Regions from separate parts of the Paenibacillus sp. FSL P2-0121 genome, predicted to be linked through region 2. Evidence: predicted binding sites of a transcription regulator. Region 2 holds the regulator's gene; each other region holds the start of a gene.
What was found. The regulator NrdR, encoded in region 2, represses ribonucleotide reductase genes. The targets are predictions, from matches to a motif close to AACACNATATATNGTGTT.
Positions count from the first base shown of each region.

Region 1: MKY54_RS11465 (adenosylcobalamin-dependent ribonucleoside-diphosphate reductase) is a predicted target of NrdR. The motif match lies at 4,058-4,075, and genes of this name have one in related genera.
Region 3: nrdI (class Ib ribonucleoside-diphosphate reductase assembly flavoprotein NrdI) is a predicted target of NrdR. The motif match lies at 4,142-4,159, and genes of this name have one in related genera.

Region 1 is NZ_CP150245.1:2,618,754-2,629,145, forward strand. Features, by position in the region: gene MKY54_RS11450 (hypothetical protein) at 1-879, opposite strand, end outside; gene MKY54_RS11455 (YqhG family protein) at 1,037-2,101, opposite strand; gene MKY54_RS11460 (SNF2-related protein) at 2,098-3,843, opposite strand; gene MKY54_RS11465 (adenosylcobalamin-dependent ribonucleoside-diphosphate reductase) at 4,230-6,887, shown strand; gene MKY54_RS11470 (cytidine deaminase) at 7,312-7,710, opposite strand; gene MKY54_RS11475 (5,10-methylenetetrahydrofolate reductase) at 7,950-8,900, shown strand; gene MKY54_RS11480 (SGNH/GDSL hydrolase family protein) at 8,987-10,392, opposite strand, start outside.
Region 2 is NZ_CP150245.1:2,319,015-2,329,406, reverse strand. Features, by position in the region: gene MKY54_RS10150 (hypothetical protein) at 1-436, opposite strand, end outside; partial or broken gene MKY54_RS10145 (IS256 family transposase) at 1,153-2,371, shown strand; gene MKY54_RS10140 (hypothetical protein) at 2,823-3,098, opposite strand; tRNA gene MKY54_RS10135 (tRNA-Lys) at 3,382-3,454, opposite strand; tRNA gene MKY54_RS10130 (tRNA-Ala) at 3,465-3,540, opposite strand; gene nrdR (transcriptional regulator NrdR) at 3,792-4,268, opposite strand; gene MKY54_RS10120 (alpha/beta-type small acid-soluble spore protein) at 4,432-4,650, shown strand; gene MKY54_RS10115 (lytic transglycosylase domain-containing protein) at 4,735-5,298, opposite strand; gene coaE (dephospho-CoA kinase) at 5,295-5,891, opposite strand; gene MKY54_RS10105 (manganese efflux pump) at 5,901-6,647, opposite strand; gene mutM (DNA-formamidopyrimidine glycosylase) at 6,779-7,615, opposite strand; gene polA (DNA polymerase I) at 7,668-10,337, opposite strand.
Region 3 is NZ_CP150245.1:1,627,138-1,637,529, forward strand. Features, by position in the region: gene MKY54_RS07245 (hypothetical protein) at 201-560, shown strand; gene nrdF (class 1b ribonucleoside-diphosphate reductase subunit beta) at 625-1,584, opposite strand; gene nrdE (class 1b ribonucleoside-diphosphate reductase subunit alpha) at 1,624-3,708, opposite strand; gene nrdI (class Ib ribonucleoside-diphosphate reductase assembly flavoprotein NrdI) at 3,695-4,054, opposite strand; gene MKY54_RS07265 (helix-turn-helix domain-containing protein) at 4,458-6,107, opposite strand; gene MKY54_RS07270 (sensor histidine kinase) at 6,138-7,865, opposite strand; gene MKY54_RS07275 (sugar ABC transporter substrate-binding protein) at 8,189-9,532, shown strand; gene MKY54_RS07280 (sugar ABC transporter permease) at 9,632-10,392, shown strand, end outside.

The sequences.
Region 1 (10,392 bases), 300 kb from region 2:
AGGCAACCAGTTTTGATAACCTGTAATCATAAAAGGTGCCCCTACGATATCATTTCGGCCAGCGGCTTGATAAGCAATACTTTCCTTGGGACGAATCAGTGTGGCGATATTGTCACCGCCTACAGCAAGCAGTTTTGGGGAGGTCAACCACATGATATCTTTATAAGGATCATCTGTTCCCCCGCTTTGATAGGCCGAAAGCGGAGACAAATCAGTAGTTAGGTTAGTGATTACATCCGTTTCTGTCTGCTGTCCTTTAAGCACTTCTTCCGCTTTACTTAGCGTCCACGGTAAAACTTGCGGCACGGAAGCATTGATAAATATTGTCTTATTGTCAATGACGATTTTCCATACGGGTAGAAGTGGTGCATATAAGGCTGTGAGTTTTATTTTTCCTGTATAAGATGAAGGTATAAGTCCTTCCTGCACCAAAAATTGGCGCAGTTCTAATAAACTATAGGGGAGTCCGTAAGTGCCAGCTCCATATTCGCTAAGCATATAACCACCTTGATCCGTAGCGGAAATGATCATGTAGCCGATCCGCTGTTCACCTTTCATAACGTTGACAAGCCAGCTATGAGTACCTGGACCCAGAGGATAATATTCTATTCCTGCGTCCTTCCAGGCTGTAAATGGAGCTTCTGCTGCGAGCTTGTTCAGTGTACTCTTGGCAAATTCTTGGACCGTACCGGGTGAAGGTAAGATATCCATCTGCAGTACAGGTATCAAATCCTGTGTGACTGAATCAACTACACTTACTCTGGAAGCGGCAAGCGCAGAAGAGGAACCGGAGCTCGTTGCGATGAGTCCGATGCATAGAAGCAGGAGGAAGCAGCTTTGACCTGCAAGAAGCAGCCTCCGCCGTACACTTATTTTCATGGCGTCGTTCACCTTTCTTTGTTATGAAATATCAGAAAGTAAAAAGCTTCCTTTTTATTGTAGAGGACAAGCTATAAAAAGGCTGTTGCTTGCTGTCGCGCCGGAAGGCGGCATTTCCCTTGTTTTTTTGCCTGCTTTTAGCGAGTAGGGTCGCATTCTATAGGCTCCGCAGATGAAACAGTCCATAGGTCACCGCAGAAACTGCGATTTGCGGCTCATATTGCCAAATGGTCTCTTGTCGACGCCGATTATACTGCTCTTGAGTCGCTAGGCGTTTTTCTTCGTCAGGCTCCTTCAGCAACTCTCCATAATAGACATCAATGATGTCCAGTTCAACCCTTAGCCGCTCACGTGCCTGTTCTGCCCAAGTGTAGTCCAGTTCGGCTAACTGAGCGGTAAGATGAGTTTCCAATAAGTCGGTAGCGGCTGCTACTGTCATTTCATAAGGCTGGATATGCACATTTTCCGGTAAGCGTGGCATCATCTCTTTTGTGGAAACTTTTGCATTAAAGTCATCAATGATGGTTCCCTTTGTTAGGGAGATGCCAAGATAATGGAGTTCTTCACGTTTCAAATCGCAGCTCATCTCCACTTTATAGCAGACACTAAGCCATGGCTCGTAAGCGGCAGAGAACAGCGTGTTTCGCTGCCTGCTGCCCGGGTCCTCAAATAAGTAAAGGCATTTCCCTTCGTCCCGAGCGGCGTTCCAAATCTGTTGCAATCGCTTGCTTCCGTAAATAATATCCTCTCTGCGGATCATTCCTGGCCCAATTCGTGGGAGTGCCGGCACAATGCCGAAGTAGCGGGCTAGGATACTTTCCTCCGGGTCAGTAGATGGAGCATTCACTGCTTCTGAGCCCGGGGAGGCGGATTCGAGTAAGTCAGTGCTGGCCTCTGCATCGTTTGTTCCGCCTGTAGTTAGGCTTCCGGTGACAACTTGATTCAAAATGCCAGCACTACGATTTGCAATGGGGGGAACCTCTACTGCAGCTTGACTGTCGTATTTTTCCGGATCAAAAACAAAGGTGAAAGAAAGGGTCTCAGGATCTACACCTGTGCGCTCCACGAATCCCCAATAATACGGCCGGTCGGTAAGCATTTTGTCAGCTCTAGGTGATAATTTCACAGTTACGTGAAGGGGCGAAGCCTCAATGATGGAGCATTCAGTGGCTTCAAGATAGTCCATCACATGCTTGCGTACTTCCTGTGCGGTGAGGGTCATGTCGCAGTCCCACTTTCTTTTTTAATACCCTGTGTCAATTCACTGAGGGATTCACCAATATGGTCCAGCTCATGCCGCAATTCTTCGTCGGAGCGGGATTCGAGCATGATTTTGTATAAACTTTTCTCCAGCGATTCCTTCTTTTCAAAACGTTCCAGGATTACATCCAGCCCGCCAATCACCATTTCAAACATATTGATTTTTTCATGCAGCAGATGCAGGATATGTTCTTCAATCGTGCCTTGCGTAGACAAGTTGTAGATCACTACGTCATTTTCTTGCCCTAACCGATGGACACGTCCGATACGTTGCTCCACGCGCATGGGATTCCAGGGCAGATCAAAGTTGATCATATGGTGGCAAAATTGCAGGTTAATTCCTTCACCACCGGCTTCCGTTGCAATCATAACTTGAGCGCGGCCGCGGAAAAGATCCATCATCCAATCTTTTTTTCCACGGTTCATTCCGCCGGAATAAGAGACACACATCAGCCCATGTTCACGGAAATACTGTAGTAAATACTCTTGAGTTGCTCGATATTCCGTGAAAACGATGACCTTTTCATTCATTTCTTGAATGAGGGCTAAGGTTGTTTCAGCTTTAGTGTTTGTTTTAACGGTACGGAGGGTCTGTAGCAGCTCCATCATCCGGTCTCTTTTTGGGGAATCCGCAGGCAGCTTTTTGATCAAATTAACTAAAGTGATAAAGACGGCATCCCGGCTGCTGCACACCTCACGTTGAAGGGTTACCAGAGAAAGCATACTGCTAAGATTGCCGCCGGATTCCTGATACTGGTCTTTGACAAAGGAAGTAACACTGTTATACAAATCTTTCTCTTCTTGGGAGAGAACTAAGGGAATATTACGGACTTTTCGTTTCGTGAAATTAACTGGACCTTCACCACGGCGATTGCGGATCATGACCTTCGAAAGCTCGTCCCGCAGTTGACCTTCATTCTTGGGCTGGCGTTTATCAACCACGAAATTCGAGGCAAAATCGCCCTGATTTCCAAGTTGCCCCGGCTTCAGTATAGTGATCAGATTAAAGAGTTCGCCCAGATCATTCTGAACGGGAGTCGCGGTGAGCAGCAGGCAATATTTTTTGCGTAATTGCTGTACAAATAGATAATTGGTCGATTTTTTATTCTTCAGCTTGTGAGCTTCATCAATGATCAACATATCGTATTCATTTTCCAGCAAGATTTCCTTATGAGGATCTCGTTTGGCGGTATCCATCGATGCGACGACTATGGCGTTGCCCCACGAATAGGCTTTTTTCTGAGCGACAGCAGTGATGCCAAATTTCGCATTCAGCTCACGAACCCATTGCAATACTAGAGAAGCAGGTACGAGAATAAGCACTTTGGAGACAAGACCGCGTACGAGATATTCTTTGAGCACTAGTCCTGCTTCAATGGTCTTGCCCAGTCCAACCTCATCTGCAAGAATCGCGCGGCCTGACATTTCGAACAGAACCTTATGCGCTGTATCCAGCTGATGGGGAAGTGGGGACAAGCCGGATAAATGCTTCATACATTGCAGCTCATCGAAGCTCGTTACTAGACCTGTTTCCTCTCCTTGTACGGCAAGCTTAGATAAACGGTAGTCTCCCCATGGGCCGCCCTTTTCCAATTTGAGCTCCAGATCTTGCAACCAATTCCGGTCAAAAGAAAGAGGAACAGGCAGTATTGGCGCGGGTGTTCCCCCTTGCTGGGGTAGAGAATTACGGAATAATTGCGTCATAATGCAGCCTCCTCAAGCTCGGATTTATATCACCATTCGTAAGAGTAGTATGCTCGTAAACGAGAGAATTCATAACCTCTTATTTTTCACGATAGCCTTTAAAAAAGAGAGCAAGAGCGAGAAAAAGCAGCAACGTTTGCGATAATCCGGCAACTTGACTCTATTTTCGAATAAGACCTTCGATACAATATGTGGTATAGTTTAAAAGCTGACGCACACAATATATTGTGACAAAAGCTTGAAAATGTATTTTTTATAGAGTGCTTAGCTGGTATTTGTTATTGACAAGATGAGCTTCCTACATACACCTGTTAAGCAGTGGAGGATGGTAAGGGGGTTTTTGTTGTGGGCCCATACCTTGGACCGGAAACTAATATCTACTACACATGCGGGAGGTTTTTTTATTGAGTAAAGTGGAACGTAAGCAACGCCTTGAAGGGCTAAGTGAAAAAATATTTTTGGATCGTTATGCTTGGAAGGATGCAGACAGCAACAATGCTAAAGTAGGCGATGTTGTATTGGTGCTGACCAAAGATGATCCGAAGTTTCCAACTAAGGAAGTCGGAGAAATTGTGGAGCGCAGTGGTCGAATCGTAACTGTAAAGACACGCAGCGGTGAGTTTGTGAAATCGGATGTTGAAAAGTTGACCCTTAATATAGAAAAAACTCCTGAGGAAATGTGGGACCGTCTATCCACAGCGATGGCTTCTGTAGAGAAGACACCTGAGCTTCAAGCAGAATGGGCGGGCAAATTCCGTTCAATCCTAGATGATTGGAAGCTTGTGCCGGGTGGACGTATTGCGGCTGGTGCAGGTGCTAGTGAAGAATTAACATTGTTCAACTGTTATGTAATCCCTTCTCCAAAAGACAGCCGTGGCGGCATCATGCAGACATTGTCTGAAATGACGGAGATTATGGCCCGTGGTGGCGGTGTGGGCATTAACCTGTCTTCATTGCGTCCTCGTCGTGCGATTGTTAGAGGGGTTAATGGTTCATCCAGTGGTTCCGTATCTTGGGGCGGTTTGTTTAGTTATACTACGGGGCTTATTGAGCAAGGCGGCAGCCGTCGTGGCGCGCTCATGTTGATGATTAATGACTGGCATCCCGATGTTGAGGACTTCATTACCGTGAAGCAAACGATGGGCCAAGTCACTAATGCTAACCTTTCGGTATGTGTGAGCAATGGTTTTATGAAGGCTGTAAAAGAAGATCTGGACTGGGATCTCGTATTCCCGGATACAACCGATCCTGAATATAACGAAATGTGGGATGGCGATCTCGACAAGTGGAAAGCTGCCGGCAAAAACGTTATCCATTATCGCACCGTAAAAGCGCGTGACGTGTGGCGTACGATCATTGAATCGGCATGGAAATCTGCTGAGCCAGGCGTCGTGTTCATGGAATACTATAACCAGATGTCTAACAGCTGGTATTTCAACCCGATTATTTGTACAAATCCTTGTGGAGAGCAAGGCCTGCCAGGCTGGGGAGTCTGCAATCTGTCTGCGGTGAACCTGTCCAAGTTCTACGATGAGAAAAATCATGATGTAGATTGGGAAGATCTTGCGACTACAACCCGTTATTCGGTCCGTTTTCTGGACAATGTAATTGATAAAACACCTTATCATTTCCCGGAAAATGAAGCGAATCAGAAAAAGGAACGCCGCGTGGGTCTCGGAACCATGGGATTGGCGGAGCTGATGATTAAATTGAACATCCGTTACGGCAGCCCGGAATCGTTGGAGTTTCTGGACAAGCTATACGGCTTTATGGCTCGTGAAGCCTACCTTGCTTCGGCAGAAATTGCTGGAGAGAAGGGTTCCTTCCTAGCTTTTGATACTGAGAAATATCTAATGAGCGGCTTTATGAAAAATATAGTCGAAGCGTATCCAGAGGTTGGCGAAGCGATTCGTGAACATGGTATGCGTAACGTTACAGTGATTACACAAGCACCTACAGGTAGTACAGGTACAATGGTAGGTACTTCTACGGGAATTGAGCCTTATTTTGCCTTTAAATATTTCCGTCAAAGTCGTCTTGGCTATGATGAACAGTTTGTTCCAATCGCTCAAGAGTGGCTGGAAGCTCATCCGGGTGAAGAGCTGCCTGACTACTTTGTAACTTCGATGGATCTGTCAGCTAAAGATCATATCCGTGCGCAAGCAGCGATCCAACGCTGGGTAGATAGCTCTATTTCCAAAACAGCGAACTGCCCGTCTGACTTTACGGTTGAGGAGACGGCTGAGCTATATGAAATGGCCTTTGATCTAGGATGTAAGGGTGTTACGATCTACCGCGATGGAAGTCGTGATGTTCAAGTTCTGGAAACCACGAAGAAGGAAGACAAAAAAGAAGCTGCTACGGTTGCGGCAGAGGAAGCTACAACTACTGTAGAAGCAAGTACAAGTGTGGTAGCAGCAAGTCCAGCGCCTCAAGTGACTACAAAAGAGGCGGATAAACAATACAAAAAACGTCCGCAGGTTCTGCGCGGCGCTACCTATAAAATCAACACACCATTTGGGATGGCATATATTACGATCAATGACCTTGATGGAATACCGGCTGAAATCTTCCTGAATGTAGGTAAAGCGGGTTCTGACGTCTTTGCTATGGCTGAAGCATTAGGCCGTGTCTGCTCCTTGTTCCTCCGTTACGGAGATCATGGTGAGAAAGTGGAGCTGTTGATTAAACATCTGAAAGGCATTGGCGGATCAGGAGCTATCGGCTTCGGCGCGAACCGGGTTGAATCCATTGCTGACGCTGTAGCTAAGGCACTGGAATCACATGTGCTGAACAATGCTCATGATGATCATGTACCTGCTCCGATTGCGGCAACTTTGGAGCTGGAGGATTTCAATGAAGCATTAAATGCGGAGTTGAAATCGAGCGTTCCGTCAGCTACGGAAGATGGACATGGTGGTCATCATGGACATAACCATGCTACGGCTTCCCGTGACCTTTGCCCATCCTGCGGCAGCGCCTCGCTGATTAATATTGAGGGTTGTAAGACTTGTGGCAATTGCGGGTATAGTCGTTGCGGGTAAAGGGTAGAGCCGATAAGTGTTTTGTGGGAAAACTAGAAATGTGACTATGCATAGCTACTAAAAGCAAGCGATCATCGAGAGGAAGTGTTTATCCTTTTATCTCAATGGATCGCTTGTTTTTTATTATTGATGATGTTCATTGAGAGGTTTTAACTATATGAGTTTTAGATACTATAGAACTACATACAGACTATGATAAAGAATTTATTGAATTTAGGGTAAGAAATGCTTTGGAAATGATAAAGGTAGTATTTAAAGAAAAAGATAAGGTTGGAATTGCGATTTGGTAAGTAACAACGTATTTACGCGGTGTGTCTGGTCTGTGAACTCTGTGTTCTGACTAAGCTTTTTAACACAAAAACACGCGTACTTGTCTAACAAAGGTACGCGTGTTTTTGTTATTCCACTACGAGAGGAATTATTTTTACATATCTAAATTTTTGAATGCATAAGGCAATAAATCCCTTAAACTCAGCTCTAAGATTTCTTTTTTCTCATTGGTTAAATAGACAGGCATGTCGGGCAAACAGAATTCCGATAATACTTGTCTGCAGATACTGCATGGCGGCAGAAAATCCATTGTGTCACCTGCTACAGCTATAGCCTGAAAATCACCTTTAGTATAGCCCTTTGTAATAGCTGTGAAGATTGCTGTTCTCTCTGCACAATTAGTAGCGCCAAAAGATACATTTTCTACGTTTACTCCATTAATAACATTTCCATCTTTAAGCAATAAGGCTGCTCCAACTGGAAATTTAGAATATGGGGCATAAGCAGCTTTCTTTGTGTTACGTGCGCTTTCCATTAATTCTTCTTTATTCATAATACTCACCCTTTTTAAATAAGAATGAACCTTTCGGTCCCCTTATCGCCAACTTTAAGGTTGGCAGGACTTCTAATATTATAGTCACACCAAATGGTTGTCAACATGTACTACTCGATAAGTATCATTAGGGAATCATAGCTTTAAAATATAACTAGATATAGTAAATAGAAGTTACACATATTAAGCCTGCCATGGTAACCTTATCTTAAAAGCGACGAGTAGAGGGGTTTTATAATTTGGGAGCGGCAGAGAATACATTTAAACAAAAAATATTGAGCAAAAAACCGGGTATTTTAACATATGGAATGACACCACCGAAGGCAAGCCACGCACCAGAAAAGGTCTCGGAAATCGCCCAGAAACAGGTTGAGAGACTTAAAAATCTTGATTTAGATGCGTTAATTCTGTACGACGTTCAGGAAGAAGTAGACAGAGTGGATCATGAAAGACCTTATCCCTATTTACCAACGATTGATCCGGCTGTCTATGGTGATAAATATCTAAGACAGGTGGAGGTCCCGAAAATAATTTACCGGTGCGTCGGTAATGATACTAGAGCTCAGTTCGAGGATTGGGTTAAAACTGACGAAAATGAAGATAGATTTTCCGTGTATGTGGGCGCTTCGTCAAGTAAACAAGAGGTGAAATTGAATTTACCAGATGCTTATGAGCTAAGCAAACAGTTAAATAGTAATTTAACTTTTGGTGGAGTTGTCATTCCGGAAAGACATATAAAAAAGAATGATGAGCATATACGGGTTGTCGAAAAGACCAACAGTGGGTGCAACTTTTTTATTACACAGGCAACTTATAATGTAGAGGCATCTAAGAATTTATTGTCTGATTTATATTATTACTATACAAATAACGGTTTTGAGATGGTTCCTATTTTATTTAATCTTGCACCATGCGGCACCGCGAAAACATTACAATTTATGAAGTGGTTAGGGATCAGTATCCCGGGATGGTTAGAAAACGAGTTGAAATACTCGAATGATATTTTGGATAAATCAATCCAGCTATCGCAAAAAATCTTTGAAGAATTACTAGATTTCGGGCTGGAGAAGGGAATTCCTATTGGTTGCAGTATTGAAAGTGTTTCAACAAGTAAGTTGGAGATTGAAGCATCCGTACAGCTTGTTAAAGATGTGAAGGCTATTTTGGATAAGAAGCTGCCTACCAAATAGAAAAAGATTCCTCAAATTATTGAGAAACCCAGGTCATTTAAAGACCATGGGTTTCTTTTTAGGTTATATGCCACTAGGTCAAATTATTAAACATTATAGCCGAAGCCCAGTATAGTAAAAGACTTGTCCTGATCTTCCGGCACCATTCTGATTTCTACCTGATGCTCCCCGCTAACCTCATTTTGATAAAGAATTACCGGATTGCAATGTGTCCAATTATTCTCATGTGGATCAGCGGTGACTACAAGACAACCATCGACGTAAATGTTTGCCTTGCCGAATTCGCTGCTGCCAGAATCCTTGTATACAAGGATGAGATTTTTGCTTGTTATCGTCAGCTTGAAGCTGTGTTCCCCAGACGACGCTGAATGCATCCAATTATGAGGGAATTCCGGAGTTCCGAAAGGATTGGTATCCATTTCTACCCGCTGCAAATCGGTATCGATCCCCGAAAATCCGCCCACCTCGATCCTGCCTGCGTCAATATGGCTTTTGCGGTCCAGCAGGAGGGTTCCCGCAAAATCATTCCCGATGACCGGATGTTGATCCAATAGGAGATCATCTTCGTCCATTAGCGTTTTGTGGGTTTCGGAGAATAAATAAGCCAGACAATCAGCCATTACCCGGTGACCATCATTAGTAGGATGATAGATATCATAGAAAAATTGCCGTTTCGAGAGGATGTTCCCCTCATTTTTGCTTAGGCGGAATTGCCCGGATACCGCATCCTTTACACTAACCATAGGAAGATTATAAGCCCGGCCAATGGGGGAGAGCCGTTCCTGCAGGTTCCAGTCATTCATAAACACGCTGAACAGGAGAACTACTGCCGGTCTATTATCGGCGGAAAGTATTTTTAGGCATAAGCTTTCAAAACAGTTGCCTTTCGTTTCATCCCCTTCGTCGTTTACCGCAAATTCTACCACCACGATATCAGGTGTTACAGAACCTTCCCGGAGAATATCCCTTTCATAACGGATGACCCCAAGCTCGGACGGTGTTCCACCTACCCCAGCCTTCACAAAATGGATGTTCTCACCACCATTCGTACCGAATAATTCCTTAAATCTCAGATACGATTGGTAGGCATAACATTCTGTATGGATCGGCTTAGCACCTGCTCCCTGAGTAATGGAACCCCCAATATAAGCAATCGTGACATCCTCACCTTTTATAGCCTTATGGATGGCCGTTTTTAATCTTTTATTATTGCCCGGATGAAGCAAGGATTGGGTAATGATCTCCCGGTATTCGTTAGAATCAAACGCTACAGGCGGTTCAATGATTAGCTCTGGTACAGAATAACCGTCATGCAAATAAAAAATTATACTCGCGATGGCCAGTTCGCCTTCATGTTTAAATTCAAAAGCGAATTTGCCGAGCACCGCATCCTCTTCAGACCATTCCAAATCCTCTAACTTCAAGAGGACTTCGGAACCGTCGGAGGGACAGGGCACACGTATGCTGCTGCCTGTTTCGTATTTGCTGGTTT
Region 2 (10,392 bases):
GTAACACACTTCCCCCAGAATCTGACCATCGCGACCAGCTTTCAGCCATTTCCTTTTGGGCGGATAGATTATTTTCAAAGCTAGGATTATTTAATAGATTGCCTGCGGTATCATATCTGAAGGCCATGTTGTCTACATAAAAAGCACCGCTTGCTCCCCCTTCCTCTGTCCTGATCCCAACATGCACTCTGGCCCGAACCGTTTTGGCAGGTGTTGTATCCGTCAAGGATAAAGTCATATAATTATTTAAATATCCCGAAGGGTAATCAACTGTTTTTTGAGAGAGTAATGTATTTGCTGCATCAAAATATTGGACACATAAGGATACCTTGGCTTTGTTAATACTCTCGATACTGACATCTCCATTTAACAGAACAGGCAAGTTTCCTTTAACAGTAACATCCTGAAATAGCCACGCTGCGGTACCAACCTTCATTCCTGATGCTGAAATCTTCTGTGCAATACTCTTAGATACTACTGTCGCCGGGATCACTTCAAATTTTGCACTACCGGTATCGCTCTATTTGTCCCAACCACTGGCTATTTCCGTGGCTCTATTAGCATTCAATTCAAAATTCGGATTTACCAGCATATTAATACTTCTAAACTTCCGTTGGACATTTCCGTTTAGATCATACTGATATTCAATAATCTCATTGGAGTGCAAATCTTCGTTTACTAATCTCCCGTTAGTATCGTAATAATACGTCCTACCTCCCGCACCGAGAGCTATAGAGTTAGTAAGGAATAGTGACGAAATGATCAATAATATTAAATAAAATGTTATCTTTGGCTTACTGCTCAGCAATGTATTTCCCACACTTTCTTTTCTCCAAGAACTTCCTCACCCATCATAAGGGACAGGCTCAACGTTGAGAACGGTTGTATTTTGTCGAAACACAACTCGTTTTGTCGAATGCGTAATAAATTGGTCACAATTAAAATAAAAGCTTTGAAATTAATCTAACTACTCCAGAGAAATAACAAAAAGAACCTTAGCGGCAAGTTCCACAAGGTTCTTTCTGTGTATATATTGTTTAATACAAAAAAATCATGTCTAAGACTGGAGAAGACTAAATGAGTCTGTAAAATATATTGTGGAAACTCTCAAACCCATTAAAATGGAATTAAGAGAAAGGTTGGGGAGAACACATGGGACTTTGGACAAAACAGCAGTTACGGGAATTTATTAAGGAAAACAATTTGGTAAGCGCACAGGATGCGTAGAATGCTCTAAAAGTTCTATTTACTGAAACGATTCAGGAGATGCTGGAAGCCGAGATGGATACTCATTTGGGCTACGGAAAGCATGAAGTGAAGGCGAAGCTCACTCCAAACAGTCGCAACGGAAAGATCCGTAAAACGGTAGTCAGCGAGTACGGCGAACAGGAAATCGCCATCCCTCGTGACCGTCTGGGCGAATTTGAGCCACTTGTCGTCAAGAAGCATCAATCGAACGTAACGGGCATCGAGGAGCAAATCATTGCGCTATACGCCAAAGGGATCAGCACAGAGAAATTTAAGACCACCTGGGCAGATGTACGGTATTGAATTCTCTCCTACACTTATTTCCAATGTCACCAATAAGATTGTTCCCCTCATCAAAGAATGGCAGAATCGGCCACTGCAAGGTGTATATGCCATTGTCTATCTGGATGCGATCCACTTCAAGGTCAAGCAGGATGGAGCCATTGTCAACAAGGCTGCCTACATGGTCATTGGTATCAATCTGGATGGAAACAAGGATGTTCTAGGCATGTGGGTGGGTGAGAATGAGTCCTCCAAGTTCTGACTCAGCGTGCTGAATGAACTCAAGAATCGCGGAGTACAAGATATCCTCATTATTTGCGTGGATAACCTGTCTGGGTTCTCTCAAGCCATTGCCGCCTGTTATCCCCAAACTGAAATCCAAAAGTGCATTATTCACCAAATCCGCAGTTCTACTCGGTACGTGTCGTACAAGGACATAAAGAAAGTTACTGCCGATTTAAAACTCATTTACAAGGCAGCTACGGAAGAAGGAGCCTTGCTTGAGCTTGACCGTTTGGAGGAAGTTTGGGGAGCAAAGTATCCACTAATTATCCGTTCCTGGCGAACAAATTGGGACGAACTTGCTACCTTTTTTAAGTACCCGCCTGAGATCCGTAAACTCATCTATACCACCAATATGATCGAGTGTTACCATCGCCAGCTTTGCAAAGTAACGAAGGGAAAAAGCATCTTTCCTACGGATGAGGCCTTGCTGAAGATGCTCTATTTAGTCACTGTCGATGTCACTCGGAAATGGACAGGCCGTTTCCAAAACTGCGGGCAAATACTGCTCCAGTTGTCAGTCTTTTTTCCTGATCGGGTCGGTCAACACTTGCGGTAGATTTGCAACTTCCCCCTCGGGGGAACCTAGGCTTTAAAGAGTTTACACAAAATTATTGACAGACCCTTAGAGTTCAACATTGAACCTCCGAAATGAATCCCCCCTATTAAATAATATGTAGAGTAATACTTATGGACTTATTTATTAATTTTTCGAATTCTTCCGTCTACGGTGTGAAGCCTTTATCTCCAAATAAATACGCTACTTATCTTCTAGCTAAAAATAAAAATTGCCTTCTCTATTGCTAGATAATCTATTTATTTTATAGTTAAAACTAATATTACGTGTAGTGTTAGGCTCAGCTGGATCTTACTTATATCCTTTTGTAAAAATACTTACCACTTCTCCGTTTCTGGTGATTCTCCCAGTACCGAAGCATTTCCAATAATTACTTTAGATGGCCCCTGTGTAATAACACCAGGATTACTAGAAAAGCCGAATGAATAATATGTCAGACTGAAGGATCCTTCAAACGTTTCATCTCTAGATGTTTATTTCCGTATTTTTCTCTCCATTCTTCAAGGAATGAAGAAAAAGTCATCTTTTCAGGAGCTATATATTCACCAGTTTCAGCTTCAGTTTGGAACTTAACTAGTTCTTTTTCAGCTTCTCTAATGCCATTAGCTTTTATGGATTTCGTCCGTCTAATTCTTTTACCACGTGCATCATATCCCGCTTCGACAACAAGCCTAAATGAATTTTTACCCCGTTTTTCAATACTCGCCATTTACCTGCCTCCCTTAGAGGATTGTATTATTCATCCTCTCCAATTGAGACTGTGTTAAACAGCTAATTAAATATTTCGTCCCCAATTCGTCCCCAACGCTTTTTTTCAATCAACTTAACAACAATTGAAGTAACAATAAAAGCAAACCAAAAGGGTATTTCCGCCACTTTAGTTTGCTTTATCCACTTCATGTTTTCAATTCAGTAATTGATCCTTATTCATCCGGAACTGCAAAAATCGCATAAAACAACAAAAAAACGGCATTTCTGCCGTTTCTTTAGGATGGACTCTCAGGGGCTCGAACCCTGGACAAATAGATTAAGAGTCTACTGCTCTACCAACTGAGCTAAGAGTCCATATGATGTTTGGTGGAGCCAAGGGGGATCGAACCCCTGACCTCATCGCTGCCAGCGATGCGCTCTCCCAGCTGAGCTATGGCCCCAAACTGAAATTTCAGATATATGTAATCACACATTTTTTAATTTTAGTTTGGTCGTAATTGAGTTGTTCCGATAAACTCAAGCGTCGTAGGCGACTTCTATATAATATAAAAAATCGCCCTCTATGTCAACACTTTTTTTAAAATTCATTTTTCCAATCAAATTCCCCGCTCAAAACTCAGAGGAAACAAACCAGTACAAGCACTCCTAACAGACCCTAGGATTGGCTGTAACGCCCTAACTGGACAAAACCCTATAATCCCTCTAATTCTCCCGTACTCTTGGATAGCAGCCCCTTGAGTTCCTTCATGAACATATTAATATCCTTGAACTGGCGATATACGGACGCAAAACGAACGTAAGCCACTTCATCTACTGGGTAGAGCTGCTCCATCACGAATTCACCAATCTGTTGGCTTTCCACTTCCGCAACGGCGATGCCGCGCAAAGATTTCTCAACCTCGGACACGATCTTTTCTAGACGTTCCACAGAAACCGGCCGTTTCTCACAAGCACGGATGAGACCGCGGAGTATTTTATCACGACTGAATTCCTCACGGCTGCCGTCTTTTTTAATTACAATCAGTGGCGTTTCTTCAATCATTTCAAAAGTAGTGAAACGTTTGCTGCAACGCTCACATTCACGCCTACGACGGATTGACTTATTTTCATTCGCTGGTCGCGAGTCCAGCACTTTAGTATTTGTGTGATCACAGTAAGGGCATTTCATAAGCTTCATCACTTCCTAATACATAATGGTTTGGTCCCGGAACGTTATAAATCCGGCTTTTGAACGGCTTTTTTATTATTTCCAGAAATCACCGTTTTTTTCTTGTAATGATAATGGCAAGTCCGGCACATAATACAGTTACCAACAGAGGAGGTGAACAGCAATGAGCCAAAGCAACAACTCCAATAACCTTGTAGCTCCAAATTCCCGCGGTGCCTTGGAACAACTTAAATACGAAGTTGCCCAAGAACTAGGAATCACGCTTTCCCCAGATGGTTACCAAGGCAATAAAACTTCTTATGAAAATGGTTCGATCGGTGGTTACATCACTAAACGTCTTGTAACCCTGGCAGAACAACAACTGGCAGGTCAATACAAATAACCTGACCAACATAAGCTTTTTGAAGAAGTATTAAACGACCTACAGGTCGTTTAATACTTCTTTTTATACATAACACGGTAGAAATTAAAATTCTTTGTAAATGTCCGTGTACTGATCATAGTAATAATTAACGCGCTGTACATAATGCCTGGTTTCACCAATGGGAATATCTTTAATGGTTGCATCTGTCCCATCCCAGATCCCTTCGTCCAACCAGCGTTGAACTTTTCCGGGTCCAGCATTATAGGCTGCGATAATTGCTGTACGTTTACCTTCGAACTGACGGGATAAAGTTGAAAGATACCATGTACCCAGTTCAATATTAGCCGAAGGCTCATGCTTGAGTTCTTCCATAGATACGTTTGGAAGCTTGGCCTTTTCCAGCGCCCACTTCGCGGTATCCGGCATAAGCTGCATCAGCCCTAGTGCGCCTTTTTTGGATTCTCGTCCAGTTTTGAAGTTCGTTTCTACACGAATAATCGCGGTTACAAGAAACGGGTCTATCTCATAAGTGATGCTGTGCTTGCGAATCTCATCTTTAAAATGGATGGGATAAAACCACGACATCCAGTTAGTACTCAGAAACAATATTGCCGTAAAACCCACAAATAGCAGAAGCAGTACTCTTTTTTTACGTAGCCATTTCATGATAAACCCAGCCTGTCCCAAAACACAGCAACCTGTTGCTCAGTGTACGCAAGATCGCCACTGTTGTCGATGATGTAGTCCGCTTTATTACGTTTCTGCTCAATATCCATCTGTGCATTCAATCGCGCTTCTGCTTCTTCTAAAGAGAGCCTATTACGTTCCATTAATCGAGCAATTTGCATTTCACGGGGAACGTAGACTACTACAATCTCATGGAACAGGGTCTCAAGCCCTGATTCAAAAAGAAGCGGAATATCCACAATAATAAGCCGCTTCGGCTCTTCCTGCTCCATGCTGTACATACGGTCTTTGATTTCCTGCCGGATAGCAGGATGCGTCAAATTGTTCAAGGTTTGCAGGGCCACAGGATCTTGAAAGACGATTTCACCTAATTTGGCCCTATTCAGTGTTCCATCCGGAAAAAGGATCTCTTTTCCGAATTGCTTAGCAGCAGCCGCCAACACTTCATGCCCGGGAAGCATAACTTCTCTGGCGATCACATCGGCATCAACCAGCCTCGCTCCCTTGTTCACAAGCAGTGCAGACACTGTGCTTTTTCCGGATGCGATTCCTCCGGTTAAGCCTATAATCATGTACTCACCTCATAATAGCTTCAGTATTCCCATTGCAATTAATAATAACGCTGGTAATGCGGCAGCATGCTTCATCCAGTAGTTCCCGGCAAATCTAAGTCCAGTCTTCATACCCAGCAATAGAAATGTACCACTAAACAAAGCTATTGTAAGTGATGTCCATATCGGATTGAAGCCAAGCAGCGCTGCGCCAAGTCCAGCCCCAAAAGCATCCAGAGAGAGCGCAATCCCCAGTATCATCGCTTCCATCGAAGAGATGCTTCCTGAGGCATCCATATCCGCAGAAGACGGGGTACGCAAGATCTGTACTACAATCCCCAAACGGCGAAGCTCAAGTGAAAAAACAGCTGATTTCAACGGTTCATCATTCATAACAGGTTCTGTACCCGCTTCAGAATCAGCAGCTACCTCTGCCCAAGCCTGCTCGGATAATGAGCCCTTATCTACCGTTTCAGCTTTACGTCCGCCATCTGCATCTTTCTCTTTCTGCATCAGCATCTGAACAAGCGACCAGCATCCCATTAGCACAAGTATAACCGCACCAACTATAGAAGCTGCATTCGGAGACACTACCTTGGCAAGCAAAACCCCAACCTGCATCGATACACAGATAACTACCCCCGAACAGAGCGAGATAATCAGAACGGAGAGCAGTGGTATTTTCATTTTACGCAGCCCATATGTAATTCCTACACCAAAACCATCCAAACTCAAGGCAAACGCTAGCAATAGCAGTGAAAATAATGGGCTGAGCACCCGCAATCCCTCCTGTGAAGAACCGGAAAACTGAAATTTTATCGTTTCAGCTTCCGTTCTCTATTAAGCATTCTTCACACAGTATATGGGCGGGACAAGTAGTGGGTGCCAACCTTATTATTTCAACAAATTCAGTGAACAGTCGGACGCTGGCAATTTGGACAATAATGCGTGCCACGACCGCCTACAACCGTCTTCTCAATCATCGTTCCGCAGTTACTACACGGCTGATCTTTACGACCGTAAATCAATAGCTGCTGCTGATACGTACCGCTCTCACCTTGGCCATTAACATATGACTTAACAGATGAACCTCCGGCGTTAACCGCTTCGGCCAGCGTGCTTACAATTGCATGATGCAGCTTGTCCAATTGATTGTCCGTGAGCGCTTTGGCGCTGTCTTCAGGATGGATACCCGCACGGTGCAACGACTCATCTACATAAATATTGCCGATGCCGACGATATATTCCTGATTAAGCAGCAGCGATTTAATTTTGGTGCTTTTACCGGACACGATCTGCTTAAACCTCTCCGGTGTAAAAGAAGGCTCCAGCGGCTCCTGCCCCAGCTTATTTAAAGGCGGCAGCTGAAGATCTTCTCCCATCTGAAAAAGATGCATCGTCCCGAACTGGCGAACATCCGTGTAACGCAGCTCAGTTCCATCCGTAAAATGAAAAATCACATGTGTATGCTTGTCCAGTGGGTCATCATTTGAAAAAAGTCCGTAACGGCCTTCCATCCGTAAATGTGACACAAGCACCAGACCATCCAGCACAATACGCAAAAACTTTCCTCTTCGTTCAACTTTTACAATGCTATGACCTGCCAGCAGGTGGGCAAAAGCCTGAATATCATCCGGACGCTGAATAATCCGCGCCAACCGGACGGTTACATTCTCTATCTGCTTTCCATTAACTAACTCATTAAGTGTTCTCTTGACTGTCTCTACTTCCGGTAATTCCGGCATGATGTCTTCACCTCAACTACATTATAGCTGATATGCACACCTTAAAGGGAGTCTATTTCGCCTCGTACCAGTTACTTCCAAAGCTGACCTCTGCCTTAAGCGGCACAGATAACTTCAGAGCTCCACCCATTACTTCCGGCAAAAGCGTCTTCATAAGCTCCATTTCATCCTCTGGCACCTCGAATACAAGCTCATCGTGTACTTGAAGCAGCATACGGCTCTTAAGCCCACGATCAAATAATGCCTTGTCCATATGCACCATCGCCAGCTTGATTATATCCGCTGCTGTTCCCTGTATAGGTGTATTCATTGCTGTCCGCTCCGCAAAAGAGCGCAGATTAAAGTTCTTCGCATTAATCTCCGGCAGATAACGGCGACGTTCGAGCAATGTGGTCACATAACCATACTTTCGTGCCTCCACTACAATATCGTCCATATAGCGGCGCACACCCTGATAAACCTCAAAATACTGTTCAATAAATTGCGCGGCTTCCTTACGCGGAATATTCAGATTCTGCGAGAGACCGTAATCACTGATCCCGTAGACGATCCCAAAGTTAACGGCTTTTGCGGCACGGCGCATATTACTGTCCACCTGTTCTGCGGTCACACCGAACACATCCATCGCTGTCTTCGTGTGAATATCCATATCATGCAGAAAGGCTTCCTTCATCCGCTCATCGCCGGAAATATGTGCCAGCACACGCAGTTCGATCTGCGAATAGTCGGCTGCTAAGATGGACCAGCCCGGTTCGGACGGAACGAATACCTTGCGGATTTTGCGTCCTTCCTCTAGACGAATCGGGATATTTTGCAAGTTCGGGAATTGGCTGCTAAGCCGTCCTGTAGCGGCAATTGTCTGCCGATAGAATGTATGCACCTTCCCTGTGTTCGGGGAAATTTCTTTAAGCAGCCCCTCTACGTAGGTAGATTGCAGCTTTGCAATTGTGCGATATTGCAGAATCAAACGCACCACATCGTGGTATGGCGCCAGTTTCTCAAGCACTTCGGCATCCGTGGAATAACCCGTCTTCGTCTTCTTGACGACAGGCAGACCTAGCTTTACAAACAAGATTTCACCCAGCTGCTTTGGTGAGTTCAAATTAAACTCAGTGCCACAAATCTCGTATATTTCACTGACCAATTTGGAAATTTGCGCCTCGAATTCTTTTCCAAGCTCTTTAAGATCACCAGCATTGACTGCAATCCCCTGTTTCTCCATATCCGCCAAAATCCGTGACAAAGGCATTTCCAGATCCTCGAATAGCCCTGTCATTGCGGTCTCCACCAGCTCCTGCTGTTGCTTCTGTGCGATTCCAAGAACCGTTGCACTCTTTCGTGCAACGTGATTTCCTAAAACTTCAAGCTCAGGGATTTTGTATTTGGCACCTTTACCAAATACCTCTTCATCAGGAGAGAGCCGCGGCAAGCCGTATTTAGCAGTGAGATCATTTAGATTCTGATTAGCCTCCGTAGGATCAAGCAAATAAGCCGCCAGCTGCACATCATGGGCTGCACCTGCAAAAGCAATTCCCTGCCAGTGTAGAGCCAAATCAGCGCGGTGAAGATCATATCCACTTTTCGGAGCCTTTTCATCTCCTAGCCAATCACGCAGCTTCGCAGCGGCCGGTTTATGCAGTAATTCAAACGGCACATAGTAATGCCGCTCCAGAGAGGACAATCCTATTCCGATTACCTCGGCACGATGCGGATTATCTCCATACGATTCCACATGCAACGCCGAAATATCAGCCAGGGCTTCACTGAGCTCCTTAAGTTCTTCTTCACTTACGATCGTAATATCAAGTGCCGCAGCTTCTACTTCAGCTGCACTCTCCTCACCCTCGGCAACAGGAGCATAAGCACTAAGCGACAAACGTTCCAACAATGATTTAAATTCCAGCTTGGCAAGCGCTGGTCCGGCTGTATCCGCTGAAATTCCATTGAAGACCATGTCTTCCCACGAATGCTCAAGCGGTACTTCACGATAGATGGTCGCTAATTTTTTACTCATCACCGCATCTTCCGCATGGGTTTCCAGTTTCTCTTTCATTTTACCCTTTAGCTCACCGGTTCCAGCTAAGACACCTTCCACTGATCCAAATTGATGCAGCAGCTTCAAAGCTGTCTTCTCACCTACGCCGGGTACTCCCGGGATGTTATCACTTGCATCGCCCATCAGCCCTTTAAGATCAATGATCTGCTCAGGGGTTAGGTCATATTTCTCCCGGATTTGTTCCGGCCCATAAAGCTCAACTTCGGTGACCCCTTTGCGGATTAAAGCAACGGTCGTATGTTCAGAGGCCAGCTGCAACATATCCTTGTCTCCCGACACGATCATAACCTGCCGTCCCGCTTCATCCGCCTGGCGTGAAATGGTGCCAATAATATCATCAGCCTCATAATTGCCAATTTCAAACTGCGGTACACCTAAATTAGTCAGCAATTCCTTCAACAAAGGGAACTGCTCGGAGAGTTCCGGCGGTGTTTTTTGCCGGCCGCCCTTATAATCTTGATAACCTTCATGCCGAAAAGTAACTTTCCCTGCATCGAAAGCGACAATCATATGTGTCGGTTTATGTTCTTCGATTAAACGAAGCAGCATCGTTGTAAATCCGTACACCGCATTTGTCTGTTGCCCTGCTGTATTCGTCAGCGGGGGCATCGCAAAAAAAGCACGGTAAATAATATTGTTTCCATCTATAAGTATCAACTTGTCCATAGTGCACCTCGCCTTTTTCATGCTTACTCCTTACATCTTACCATATGCCCTGTAC
Region 3 (10,392 bases), 690 kb from region 2:
AAAACGATACAGGAAATAGATGTCATTAACTATTGATTGTAACGATATGGCATCATTTAAACAAGGCAGTTTGTTCCAAACCCAGTTGCCAAAAGTAGAAGTTACTGAAAAGCCTGGGCAGAAATTTTTTGTCTGTTGGAGTTACATACATTACTTTCTATTATTAAAAAATAACTATTAAAACTTGGAGGAATACAATTATGTCATACACAATTAAATACAACAAAAGTGAAAACCACATCGATGTAGTATCTATCGATTTTTCTGCTGAGGATGTTCCAGGATACTTGAAAGATTTTGAGAATATCATGAAGCTTGTTAGTCCTAAATTTACAGGTACAACTGATGTAACTGAATCTGCAAGTGTACTTTCCCCTGAAGTTGCAGCAATGTTGGCTCCAACAGGTGAGATGGCGAAAGCAGCTGGCCAAGCAGGATGGGCTTATGTAACTAAAAACCCAATTTGGAAAATGCAATTGAAACGTATTTTTGGCAGAGATTTTGCTGATGCTTACGATACCTATGAAGAAGCTAGAACAGTACTGAAAAAATTGCAATAATCTAATAAATAGAGTTAGCAAAAAGTGCGGAGAGCTTTCTCCGCACTTTTTGTTTTATCTATATTTAAAATTGAAAATCTTCATCCTTCAGTGGCTCCACATTAAGCGCCCGGACATATCCGTTGCCTTTCTTCGAGAAGAAGTCATGCTGCTTGGTGTGGGTGCTGATCCCGTTCTGAACAATCGGGTTGATCTCTTCCTCGTCGAATAGCGGATCATGGCCCAGATTCATCATCGCTTTATTGGCATTGTATCTTAGGAAAGTCTTAACCTCGTCCACCAATCCGATAGGGGCATAGATCTGCTCGGTATAACGCTCTTCATTCTCATGCAGCAGTCGAAGCAATTCTACCAGCGTATGGTGAAGTTCGCGTTGCTCGTCTTCTGGGAGCCCGTCAAAGATCTCCTGTGCCAGCACGCCGACATATACCCCATGGATGCTCTCATCCCGTAGAATAAGGTCGATGATCTCACCGCTGCAAGTCATTTTGCCCTGCCCAGCCAGATATAGGGGATAGAAGAAACCACTGTAGAACAAGTAGCTCTCGAGCAGCACGGAGGCTGCCATGGCGAGGTACAGGTCTTTTGGTGAGTCTATGTTTTTGTAATATTGTGAGATGGTCTCCGCTTTGAACTGGAGGAAGGGGTTCTCTTCTACCCAGCGGAATACACTGTCGATCTCCTCTGTAGAGGACAAAGTGGTGAAAATACTGCTGTACGATTTGGCGTGAATTTGTTCCATCATACCCATGAAGCCCAGTACGGCTTTACGTTGAAGGCCTTCGACATGCTCCATAATCTGTGGCATTCCGACTCCGCCTTGAATCGTATCCAGCAGTGTCAGACCGCCCAGCACCTTCATATAGGAGTCCTTTTCTTGCTCACTGAGCGTGAGCCAGGACATTTTATCATCGGATAATGGAATTTCATCGTCCGTCCAGAATTGCATAATGTTCTGATTCCAGAACATCAATGAGAAATCGTCGTCGGGACGGTTCCAGTTAACGGCTTGGATAGCGGTCATAATATTGCAATCTCCTTTTCTGCGGCTATAGCCTTCCTTTTAGATCGAGCAGGTGAGGCATTCCTCGACGGACAGCTTTTTGGTCCGTGTGTAATACAGCGACTTCAAGCCTTTATGCGCCGCATACAGGTAGGAGCGGGCCAGTTCTCTGGTGGAAACATCACTGTTAACATGCAGAACGGTCGAGATACCCTGGTCGATATGGGGCTGAATTTCCGCGATCAGATCGATTACCTTGAACTGGTCCATCTGGTAAGCCGATTTATAGAAAAACACATTGTCCGGCCGCAGGTACGGCATCGGATAATAAGTAGTTGAATTAGCATAAGTCCGAGTCTCAATCTGCTCAACAATCGGCATAACGCTTGAAGTGGCGTTTTGGATATAGGAAATGCTGGCCGTTGGCGCAATCGCCAAACGGTAAGCATGGTATAGGCCATTTGCTTTTACCGCATCCCGCAATTGTTCCCAGTCTGCTGGGGATGGGATATAAATATCTCCGAATAACTCTTGTACCCTTGGGGTAACCGGGCGGTAATCAGTAGTCAGGTAACGCTCGAAATAAGCTCCCGTAGCATAATCAGAAGCCTCAAATCCATGGAAAGATCGGCCCGTTGCGGCAGCGATTTCCATGCTTTTCTCTAGCGAGTGGAAATTCATAGTCATAAAGAAGGTCCGGGCAAAATCGCGGGCCTGCTCGCTTTCATAAGCAATGTTGTTCTTAGCCAGATAGCCGTGCAGATTCATGACGCCAAGACCGACAGAGTGCATTTCCTTGTTTGCTTTGGCTACGCCTGGGGCATTGGAAATACTGGTCATATCGCTAACAGCGGTCAGGGCGATCATGCCCTCATGTACGGATTCACGGATTTTGCCATGTTCCATCACGTTAACAATGTTCAAGGAAGCCAGATTGCAGCTTACATCGCGGCGGATTGTACTCTCCTGTCCGTAGTCGGCAATCTCTGAGGTCTCCTGCAGCTGAAAGATTTCAGTACAAAGGTTGGACATTTTGATCTGACCGACGTTTTTCAGGGCATGGGCCGCATTGGCATTGCTCTTGTTCATGATATATGGATAGCCAGATTCCAGCTGGATCATGGCAATTTTGGTCAGCATATCCCGTGCGCTCATAGCTTTCTTCTTTTTGACACGTGGATCGGCCAGCAGCTTATCATACATGTCATCCAGATCCATATCGTCGAGATGCGTGCCGTAGGCTTTGTACACACTGTAAGGAGCAAATACATGCAGCGCTTCATTGTCCTTCGCCAGCTTATAGAAGCGGTTTGGAATAATCAGGCCGATGGACAGGGTTTTGAGTCTTGTTTTTTCGTCGGCGTTGATCTTCTTGCTGTCGAGGAATTCCAGAACGTCCCAGCCAAAAATGTTGTAATAGGCTGCTCCTGATCCTTTACGTTGACCCATCTGATCTGCATAGGAGAAGCCGTCTTCCATCAGCTTGAGTACAGGTATAATTCCCTTCGCAGCATCCTCAACACCCTTGATAGTTTCACCACGGGAGCGTAGCTTGGATAGGTTAACGGCCACACCGCCACCGATCTTCGACAACTGCATGCAGGTATTCAGCACATAGTTGATGGAATTGAGCGAGTCGTCCATTTCGATTAGGAAGCAGGAGACGAGCTCACCACGCCGGCTCTTACCGGCATTTAAGAAGGTTGGTGTCGCAGGTTGCAGGCGCTGTTCCATCATCGAACGGGCAAGTACCCCCGCAGTATCGGCGTTGCCGCGTCCCAGGTGAAGGGCGACTGCCGCCACACGGTCCGGGTAATGCTCCAGATATTGTTTGCGGTCATTGGTTTTTACAGCGTAATCCGTGTAGAATTTCGAAGCTGCCATATAAGATGGAAAACTGAAGTTGTAGGCATGGGTAATCTGGTAGACTTCTTCAATTTCCGCCGTGCTGTACTGTTCGTAAAAATTCTCGTAGAAATCCTGTTCAATCATATAATCAACCTTGGCTTTTGTATTCGCAAAAACCAGACTCCGCCGCTCTACATCCCGCATAAATTCGGCTACTGCCTCAAGATCTTTGTCTAGCTGAAAGAAGCCACTTTCGTCTCTCTTCATCAACATGTTGTTTAATTCAATATGCCGCAACCCGGCTCACCTCCTGTTTAATCCGTTCTACATCGCCAAATGTACCTGATAACTCAAATTTACCGATAACGGGCACGTTATACCGATCTGCAATCAAGTCCGCGCTGTGCGCGAACAGCTCGCCCCAGTTCTTATTGCCGCTGGCGGCGATGCCTTTCAGATTGGCATTATTGTTCTTCAAGAAAGTAGACACCTTTTCTGGAATCTGTCCAAAGCCGGTGGTATATGTAATAAGCACATAGGGCTCATCAATCGTCATATGCTCCTCAATCTGCACAGCCGGCAACTTAAGTTTGCTGATGAAGCGTCTGACATTTCCTGTTTTTGAATCATACGCGACTAGCATGGTGTCTGTCCCCCTGTAAATATTAAAAACTATTGAAAATAGTATGAAAACTGAATGGATAAGCTATAAATTCTGAAAAATCGTATCTATACTATATTTAGTGTGCGTTGTTTATTTTAATTACTATATGTTGAAAAGTCAATATGGGAACAGCAGTCTTAATAGCTGAGAAAGTGTCTCGTAAGCGGTTTTTTGGTAGACTTTTAGGGCAGAAAGACCGGAGTATTAGCATTTTGCTAGTTTAAAAATAAAAATAAAAAAATTGCAGGAATAAGGGTGATACTTAGGGATGCTGCTGAGGGTGATAGCAAGCCAATAAATCTGCAAGGAACAGAGCCTGCTCCTTGCAGATTTATTGGCTTTATTTTTGCGAAGTGGGATTATTCTTAATAATCTCTTGATCTCAAGAACGGTTGTTCACTCCGAGGCTTCGGTCAGATGGTGAATCTGCTTTAAGTTGCTGCATGTATTCCCTGGGGGAAATTCCGGTTACCTTTTTGAAAACTTTACTGAAATAGAAGGCACTCTCATATCCCAGCTTCTGTGAGATTTCGTAGATGCGACCTTCCCCACGTGCCATCATTTCTTTGGCTGTCGTGATTTTGATCTCCGTGATATATTCCACATAGTTGACCTTGGCAACCTTGGAGAAAAGGTGGCTTAGATAGTTGGGACTGAAATTGAAGACATCAGCCACTTGATTGAGCGAGAGCTTAGTTCCGAGATTTCGTTTAATATACTCTTGGACATTTTTGACGAGCTGCTCCTTGTAGCTTTGTCTGCGGGTAGAGAGGATGTCTGAGCAACCGTCCCGGAACTGGATCAGCCAGCCAGCGATCTCTTCAATCGTATGCATCTGGTAGATAGCCCGGTAGCCCTCCGGTTCATTTTCGAAAATTTGTTCCACAATGTTCTCACCGTCTGCGAGCAGTGAAGTGGCCATGTACAGAATGTTGCAGGCGGCATCAGTGGCGGGAACCAGCAGGTCGGCCCGGCCGTCGAAGATTTCGATCATTTTGGAGATAATGGCGTATAAAGCTTGGGTATCCATTTCTTCAAAAGCACGGCGGATCTCTGTACGCAATTCGGAGAAATCAAACAACAGATGATCCTGCTCCAGCGACTCTCCTTCGGCAAAAAACACAAACGACTGTGCTTTAACCGCAGCAGGAAGCGCTTTTCGCGCAGCGAGGTAGCTTTCCCGCAGCAAATAAGGATCCTCGACCGCAAAGCCGATCGCGCCGATGATCCTTACATTGAAGTAGTTATGGAGTATGGAGGCCATATGGGTCAATAGCATTTCAATCTCAGGCATCCATTGCCGTGAATCCGTCCCGTTGACGGGCAGGGTTACAGCAAAATTGCGCAAGTCCAGACTGCTCACATAACAAGGTCTTATGGAAGTAAGCGTATCTTTGGCCATTTGGACGGTACTTGAACACAGAGCAACCATTTTATCGCCGCGGGGCGGGACACTGTCTGGCCCCAAAATACGGCAAGTGCAGACTAGATAAGCAGGTTCCTTGAGCTCAAGGTTTAAATCATCTCTCTGCAAAAGGTACTGGTTTTTATTTGCGAATAAGTTATTGAACAGGCGGATGAAAAATTTATCGCGTTGAGCTTGTAGATTGCCTCTATGAGCAAGCATGGGATAGCTGTCTAGGGTTTGAAAAGCCTCCAACTGGGAAATTGCTTTCCGAATGGAGGCATCAAGTGCCTCTGGTGTCAGTTCTAGCTTCACTAGATAATCTGTGGCTTGCACTTCAATCGCTCCACGCGCGTATTCGAATTCCTCGTAGCTTGTTAAGATGATGAACAGCGGAAGCCGGCCGTGTTTTTTGCGTACCGCATTGGCAACTTCTAAGCCGCTTTTAATTGGCATTTTTATATCGCTGATTACGATGTCAGGACGAAGGGTGTCAATCATTTCTTCCTCTTGAGCCCCGTTGTGTGCAATGCCGACAATTTCTATATTATATTGCTCCCACTTCAGCATGGACTGCAAGCCGATACAGACCAGCGCCTCGTCATCAGCAATTAACAACTTGATCAATTCCATCACATCCTTGCTTGATATGCTACTCTATTCCTTTTGCAGGAACGGCAGAAGAATCTTCATCCGGGTATATTGGCCCGACTCACTCTCAATCGAAAGACCGTAATTATCCCCAAATGCCAGGCGCAAACGTTCATTTACGCTGCGGAGTCCAATATTCTCGGGCATTTCTTTGCTTCCATTACCTGGATTCGACAGAATCGTGGAGATTTCTTCTTCCTTCATCCCTATACCGTTGTCTTCAATCGTAACTAGAATATCGGCGAATCCACTTTTGGCCACCTTAATGAGAATTTCTCCTCTGCCTTTGGGCTCAATGCCATGGAAGATGGCGTTCTCGACCAGGGGCTGGAGCGTGAATCGTGGAATTAGGCCGGTTAGCAGTTCCTCGTTGTCAATCTCCTTTACCATAGAGACCGTACTGCCATAGCGATATTTCTGAATTAGAAAATAATCATCCAGCAGGCTCAGCTCATCTTTCAACGGCATTAGTCTACGGTTGTCTTTGGCGATGCTGCGCAGCAGTCTGGATAGTGAAGTGGTCATTTCCGCGATGCCGGTAGCATTCTGAATTGTAGCCATCCATTTGATCGAATTCAGTGTGTTGTACAGGAAATGGGGATTGATCTGACTCTGCAGCATCCGGTATTCCAGCTCCTGCTTCTGTTTCTCGTCAGCGAGCCGGCTGTCCATAAGCGCTACGATATCTTGGGACAGGCGGTTAATGCCCCGGCCGACATCGCCAAGCTCGCTGTTCCATTCGATATTGCGGTCCAGCAGGAAATTGCCCTGGGCGATCTTATCAATCCGCTTCTTCAGTTTTTCCACCGGAAGACTGATGGTACGGGTCAGATACAGCGTAATGATAGCGCTTAAGACAATAACCAGGAGACAGACGCCGAGCATAACCAGAATCCATATATTTGTCTTGGGAGCGAACAGGTCATTAGATAAAGTCTGTGACAGAATGACTCCGCTGCGTACGGGATAAGATACCACGATATGGCTCTCTTTCTCGTCCTCGAGCTTGACCATGGACAGCTCAGTTTGCGGACCGACAGGTTTATCATTGGTATAGGCCACCGGTTCATACGGCTCTGTAATGGCGATGACCTGATCGCCGATGAGCTGATAATGATGATTGCCGAGCGTCAGCAGCAGCCGGGAATTCTTCGGCAGGGAGTACCCTTTCAGCTTGTCGGTAATAACAGTGGTATTCGCTAACAGGTACACTGTTCCAACGCGGGAAGCTCCTTTGCCGTAAATAGGAAAAACAAAAGGAATTCCGTTCGTGTTGGAGAGCGGGTCCTTGATCACCCGGTCCCATTTCTCCTCGGCATCGTTGCTAAGGCCGGTAATTTGACCGATATTGTGTATGGTAAGCGGAACAGAGGTGCCGGTTTTATCCACCTGCAGAAACTTTCCGTTGCTGTCCGTAACAATCAGACGGCGGGCATAGCTGTTGGAGCGGTTGTTCAGGAAGTCCTGCTGCATCGAGTTGAATACATTAACTGCTTCCTTAGAGCTAGCCTTAGGTGAGCTGAAGTAGTCTGTGATCAGGGTATTAGTAGAAGAGTTAGTGCTGCAGGTCATCGCCAGCGATGACAGATCAATTAAATCCTGTTCAATAATATGGGATACCAGCTGCAGATTGAATTCGGTCGCCTGGATGGTTGTTTTACGCTGATAATAAGTAATTAATTCATAGCTAAAAAAAGACAACAGCGACGCTATCAGCAGTGCGAATACGGCCATGAGCAGAATAATGCGACTTTTAATGGTGGATTTTCTTACCGTATTTAACACTCCTCTACAAAATGTGAAAACATATAAAGCGTTTTCATATACCATAGCATATTCCTGCGTTCCGATACAGGGGGAGGTACATAAGCTGAATATTTTACATGTTTTAGATAGAAAATTACAGGTTTGAACCGGAGCAGGGAAGAAGAACACAGAAAAGTGAATGAACTTTGTTTGATAATGCATGCCATTCTTGCGAAAAAAGCTATAAACTTTGAACTAAGCTCAGAAGAGCCGATCGTAGTTACACAATCAGAAGAAAAGGGGATATTTAAATGAAACTGAAAAGATTCTATGGCATAACCCTCGCCACAGTATTCTCCATGAGTCTGTTGGCTGGATGTTCTGGTAATAACAACAACGAAGGTGCTGCTGCAACGACAGCTCCAGCAACGGGGAATTCTGCAAACGCTTCCGCTGAACCGAGCCAGGAGCCTGTGACTTTGAAATGGGCCTTGTGGGATTGGGAAGCTACCGCTTACTACAAGCCGCTAATCGATGCCTATAAAGCTGAGCATCCGAATGTAACGATCGAATATGTCGATCTGGGGTCGACGGACTATATGACCATGTTAAGCACACAACTATCCGGTGGCGCAGATCTGGACGTACTTACAATTAAAGATATTCCGGGCTACTCGAACCTTGTGAAACAGAATCACCTGGAGCCGCTTAAAAGCTTTATGAGTGGCAACGCTATTGATCCTTCGGTATATGGAGGTACTGTAGAACAAATCGAAGTGAACGATGAGGTGTATGCGCTTCCTTTCCGCAGCGATTTCTGGATTCTCTACTACAATAAAGATTTGTTCGACAAAGCAGGAGTGGAATATCCAAGCAATGATATGACATTCGAGCAATATGATGAGTTGGCCAGAAAAATGACTTCCGGCAGCGGTTCTGAAAAAGTGTACGGAGCTCACTACCATACTTGGCGTAGTGCGGTTCAACTGTTCGGTATTCTGGACGGCAAGAACACTGTTGTTGACGGAAACTACGATTTCTTGAAACCAACCTATGAGCGGATCCTGAAAGAACAGGAAGACGGCATCGTAATGGATTACGCCACACTGAAGACTTCAAGTACGCACTATTCTGGCGTATTCTACAATAATTCCGTTGCTACTATGAACATGGGCAGCTGGTTTATCGCTACACAAATTGAGAAAGTGAAGAGTGGCGAGTCCCAATCGGCTAACTGGGGCATTGCGAAATACCCTCATCCGGATGGTGTGGAAGCCGGTACAACCCTGGGTACAATTACTTCCCTAGCTGTAAATCAGAAATCCAAACATAAAGAAGCAGCACTTGATTTCATGAAATTCGTGACTGGTGAAGAAGGCGCTAAAGTCATTGCTTCCACCGGAACCATTCCAGCGATTAAGAATGATGAAGTTATCAATTCCATTACTTCCATCGAGGGCTTCCCTACGGATGAGAACAGCAAAGCGGCACTGACTACTGTTAAGACTTATCTGGAAATGCCTATGCATGAAAAGAGCGCAGACATCGAAGTTATTTTGAATGAAGCGCATGACAATATTATGACTAAAAATGCTTCGATTGACGAAGGTTTGGATGATATGAATGCTCGCGTACAGCAGCTCTTGAATAATTAACCTTAAGAGAGCCGGTTCTAAGGGCGGGTGAAAGCCCGCCTTTTATATTAAAAAGTATAGATTTGTGGGGAAAGTTTTAGAAGGTTTGGAGGAGAAAGAATGCAGAACGAAACCATATTGGGTACAAAAAAGATCCCTAAACGTCATTTGTCAAAAGGTGTCCGGGAAAACCTGGTAGCTTACAGCTTCATTGCGCCGAACTTTATCGGATTTGCCCTGTTTACACTGGTACCTATGTTTTTTGCCTTTATCCTTGCTTTTGTGAAATGGGACGGGGCCAATCCAATGAAGTTTATCGGGCTGGACAATTTCACCCGGTTGATCAGAGATACAACATTTCACAAAGCATTATGGAATACCATTGTTTACACTATTGGCGTAGTACCGTTCACCATGATTGTCGCGCTGGCGCTGGCGATTCTGCTTAATCAGAAGATAATGGCCCGCAATTTCATGAGAACCGTATTCTTTTTCCCTTATGTAGCATCCCTGGTAGCCGTTGCTGCCGTATGGAACTTTATCTTCAGTCCTACGATGGGTCCGATCAACAATATCCTGCATACCCTTACCGGTATCCCGCTGGAGGATCTTCCCCGCTGGGCAGCGGATAAACACTGGGCGATGTTCACAGTAATACTGTTTACAGTGTGGAAAAACATGGGTTATTACATGGTTATTTACTTGGCAGGTCTTCAGGGCATCAACCCTGAATTGTATGAGGCTGCTGAACTTGATGGTGCGGGCGCGTGGAGAAGATTCCGCAATGTGACGGTCCCTCAACTGGCGCCTACCTCTTTCTTTGTTCTGATGATTCTAGTCATCAATTCGTTCAAAGTCTACGATATCTTTATCAACCTATT